2 regions of the Arminella tumorigenes genome follow, and region 2 is predicted to be linked to the other one. Evidence: riboswitches for the same ligand, from Rfam matches in the RefSeq annotation. Region 2 holds a riboswitch; the other holds the start of a gene.
What was found. A riboswitch is a leader RNA that binds a small molecule or an ion and turns the genes downstream of it on or off. The one in region 2 is predicted to bind cobalamin.

Region 1: another riboswitch for cobalamin. It lies ahead of PR017_RS25125 (ABC transporter substrate-binding protein); the one in region 2 lies ahead of bluB (5,6-dimethylbenzimidazole synthase).

Annotation. Positions count from the first base shown of each region.
Region 1 covers NZ_CP117258.1:333,051-335,250, reverse strand. Annotated here, with positions in the region: gene spdA (2', 3'cyclic nucleotide phosphodiesterase SpdA) at 1-651, opposite strand, end outside; cobalamin riboswitch at 903-1,130, shown strand; gene PR017_RS25125 (ABC transporter substrate-binding protein) at 1,312-2,200, shown strand, end outside.
Region 2 covers NZ_CP117255.1:1,576,244-1,578,443, reverse strand. Annotated here, with positions in the region: gene PR017_RS07840 (DUF1003 domain-containing protein) at 1-108, opposite strand, end outside; gene PR017_RS07835 (TolB family protein) at 297-1,127, shown strand; cobalamin riboswitch at 1,166-1,365, shown strand; gene bluB (5,6-dimethylbenzimidazole synthase) at 1,410-2,099, shown strand; gene PR017_RS07825 (DUF2865 domain-containing protein) at 2,104-2,200, opposite strand, start outside.

The DNA of each region.
Region 1 (2,200 bases), on a different replicon from region 2:
GCTCTTGAATATCGAGAAAGGTATACCGCGATGGGAGCCGCCAATCGTGCGGTGAACATGGCCGGCGAAGATGTGACGGACATTCCCGTATTCGGCAAGGATATCGTAAAACTCCTCGCCGTTCCGAAGCTTGATCTTGTCCATCCCGGGAAACCCGGTGTCGAGCGGCGGGTGATGCATGAAGATGTAGACGGGCCGGTCGCCGGCACCGGCGAGGTTCTGCTTCAACCAGGCAAGCCGATTGTCGCACAGCACCCCGGCATGAACGTCCGGCGAGACATAGGGCGGCCCGGAAAGCGTATCGAGCAGAAGCATGACGCCTTTTTCGGTCTCGATCCGCTGCTGGATGAAGCCGTGCTCGTCACGCGGGCTTTCAGGGTAGGCCGCAATGAAGTTTTCGCGATTGTCGTGGTTGCCAACCAGCAGGTGGACGGGAATTTCGAGCGTGCCGAGCAGTTCGCGCAGTCTCGCATAGGATTGGCGACTGCCGCGGTGCGAGAGGTCGCCCGTCATCACCGCAAACTCAGCATCGCGGTGATGCAGGTTGACATGATCTATCCCTCTCGAAAGGCGCTGATAGGGATCTAGGCCGATGATCGTCTCTCCCTCGAGAACCATGTGCAGATCGGTGAATATAATAATTTTGCTCATGCGCTACTCCTGCCTGCGATGCCCGGAATGCCTTTCGTCGGGCATGTTTCCGGTTCGCACATTCCAGACCTTGCACGTCGTTTGCAACAGGTTTGCGTCAGCAGCCTGTTTGATTGCTACCGCAACAAGACACTTGACTGCCTGCATTTTAACAATAATGTAACGTTATAACATTTTATAGAGCAATGATGGATTTCCGACCTGTGCGAAATTTTGCGAGAGCCGCCCACCTTGACCGCCGTTGCAGGCCTGTCATAGATGCAATCGACGGTTCCCTTAGGATGACTCCAAGGGGATTAATAGGGAACACGGTGAGGGCCACCCGAATGGGACCAAGACCGTGACTGCCCCCGCAACTGTAAGCGGATTGCTGCTCATCCCAGGGCCTCAGGGCCATGTCACTGCGAAAGTTTCGCGGGAAGACAGATGATCGGCGCATATCCGCAAGTCAGGAGACCTGCCGTCAAGCGCTATCCCATCAACCCGGGCGGGGATGCCCGGAAAGGAAAAGATATGTCTCACCTGAATTTTCGCTATAGCCTGGCGCATCTCCGGCTCGATTGGGCTTCCGACAGCTGACGCTTTGATCTCAGCTTGCCTCGCTGCCGCATGCCTGCGGCACCAGGGCGCTCGCCGTCCCATAAAATCGAGATATTTTTCATGCGTCAGTTTCTGTCCAGCATTACGCTTGCCTGCGGGCTTCTCGGCATGGCCGCCCCCGCATTTGCGGCGACGACCTATCCACTTTCGATAACCAACTGCGGCCAGCAGGAGACCTTCACCAAGCCGCCTTCGAAGATAGTATCCATCGGCCAGGGGATGACCGAAGTTCTCCTGTCTCTCGGCCTTGCCGACAAGATCGTCGGCACGGCCGTTTGGGTAGGCCCCGTGCTTCCGCAATATGCGGAGGCCAACAGTAAGATCAAAAGGCTGGCCGACAACGATCCGAGCTTCGAATCCGTCGTCGGACGCCAACCCGACCTGGTGGCTGCGGAATTCGAGTGGCATGTCGGACCGCAGGGTTCCGTCGGAAAGCGGGAGCAATTCTCCGACCTCGGCATAAACACCTATATTTCACCAGCCGATTGTGTCGCCAAAGTCAATGCCGACGGCGGAGACGGGGTCCGCAAGCAGATGTTCAGCATGGATCTGGTCTATCAGGAGATCGCCCAACTCTCCGAAGTGTTCGATATCAAGGACCGCGGCGATGCCCTGATCGCCGACCTCAGGAAACGCGAGGCCACCGCTGTGGCATCCGTTGAAGGGGCTGCCGCCAAGCACCTGCCGATCGTCTTCTGGTTCTCGAGCAAGGAGGTGCGCGGCGATGCCTTCATAGCCGGCAAGAACGGTGCTCCAGCCTATATGATGAAGGCCCTCGATGCGCGCAACGTCGTGACGACAGAGGAGGAATGGCCGCTTGTCGGCTGGGAAACGATATCCCAGGCGAACCCGGCCGTCATCGTCATCGCCACCATGGATCGCCGCCGCTATGCGGCAGACGATCCCAAGGTGAAGCTGGACTTCCTGCAGAACGATCCCGTCACCAGCG
Region 2 (2,200 bases):
GATGACCTTGCGTTCGCGGGCCCGCTTGAGCACCCGCTTCTCGATGACGCCGAGGTCGTCCGACGATTTATCGAAGTGCGAGTGAAAGAAGTTCGGGAGGTTGGGCATGCGCGGCTCCGATGTTGCTTAGCGGCAGTATTCGGTTGCCGCGATGAATTGCAACGGCAAAACATGGGATTGGCGCTACCTCACGCAATTGCGTCCGGTGCAGCCGGTTGATGTCCGGTGGGCGAGCCGTTAAAACCTCCACGGTCGCTGTTTTGTTCTGGCTGGCGGCTTTCGAGGATGGGTGAGACATGCGCAGTTCGGTCGAGATCTTCAACATTGCAACGGGTCGAAGCCGGGTCGTCTGGCAGACCGATCGGCTGGTCGAGGCGCCGAACTTTGCGCCGGACGGACGTTACCTGCTCGTCAACGATGACGGGCTTCTTTGCCGCCTGTCTCTCGACGGGCTCGCCACTGTCGAGCGCGTCGACACAGGCTTTGCCAGCCGTTGCAACAACGACCATGGCATCTCGCCCGATGGCACGCTGATCGCGCTCTGCGACAAGGTCCAGTACGGCAAGTCCTGCATCTATCTCGTCCCGGCGGAAGGCGGCGTCCCCACGCAGGTGACGACAAACCTGCCGTCCTACTGGCACGGCTGGTCGCCCGACGGAAAGCATGTCAGCTACTGCGGCATTCGCGGCGATCTGTTCGACATCTACACGGCCTCGGTCGAGGGCGGCGCGGAGACGCGGCTGACCCATGGCGAGGGCCGCAACGACGGGCCGGACTGGTCGGCCGATGGCGCATGGATTTATTTCAACTCAAGCCGGACCGGCCGTATGCAGATCTGGCGTATCCGACCTGACGGTCGCGACCTGCAGCAGGTGACCGACGATGCGTTCGGCAACTGGTTTCCCCATCCATCGCCGAAGGGCGACAAGGTGGTGCTGCTCTCCTACGATGGCGACGTCTTCGATCATCCGCGCGATCTCGACGTCCGCCTGCGGCTGATGGACATGGATGGCGGCAACATCACGACGTTGTTCGAGCTGTTCGGAGGCCAGGGGACGATCAACGTGCCGAGCTGGTCGCCCGATGGCGAGGAGTTCGCTTTTGTCCGGTACGAACCGGAGCGCTGAGCAGGCCCGCGATCCGCTTGCCATCGCCAGCCAGATCGCGCATATCTCCTTCATCAGGTGCCCGCCCAGGCGGGAGAATCGGGAAGCCGGTGCAAATCCGGCGCGTGCCCAACGCTGTATGGCGGATGGAGATGCACGGGGGACGGTCAGTTCTCCGATATGCCACTGGTTCCGACCGGGAAGGCAGCATCGCCAGATGAAGCCAAGCCAGAAGACCGGCCTGATAAGATAGACTGATCCCGCGAGGACGGCGGGCGGTTGGCATTGTTGGGGATAGAAACGATGCGACCTGACTGCAGGGACGATCTCGTCCGGGCACACGCTTTTTCCGTCGCCGAGCGCGACGCCATCTACCACGCGATCGAAACGCGCAGGGACGTGCGGGACCAGTTCCTGCCGCAGCCGCTGCCGGACGACCTGATCGCAAGACTGCTGCGTGCTGCCCATCACGCGCCTTCTGTCGGCTTCATGCAGCCCTGGAATTTCATTCTCGTGCGCGACACCGCCATCCGTGAGAAGGCCTTCGAAGCCTTCGAGCGCGCCAATGGTGAGGCAGCACTACAGTTCGAGGGTGCTCGCCGCGAGAGTTACCGGTCGCTGAAACTCGAGGGTATCCGCAAGGCGCCGCTCAGCATCTGCATCACCTGCGATCCGGATCGCGCCGGGCCCGTCGTGCTCGGCCGCACCCACAATCCACGCATGGATGCCTACTCGACAGTCTGCGCCGTGCAGAACCTCTGGCTCGCGGCGCGCGCCGAGGGTGTCGGGGTCGGCTGGGTCAGCATTTTTCACGATGCCGATATCCGGGCGCTGCTCGGCATACCGGAGCGGATCGAGATCATCGCCTGGCTCTGCCTGGGGTTCGTCGACGAGCTCTATGGCGAACCGGAACTCGCCGTCAAAGGCTGGCGGCAGCGGTTGCCGCTGGAGGATCTGGTGTTCGAGAATGGCTGGGGCCAGCCGCAGGGCTGAGGGCCTATTGTTGGGGCTGCTCGCCGGGTGCGGCCGGACGGGTGAGGTCTAGCTTGCGCTGGTCGGGCTGCAGGAATGCCGGGCCGACCTGGCGGATGTTG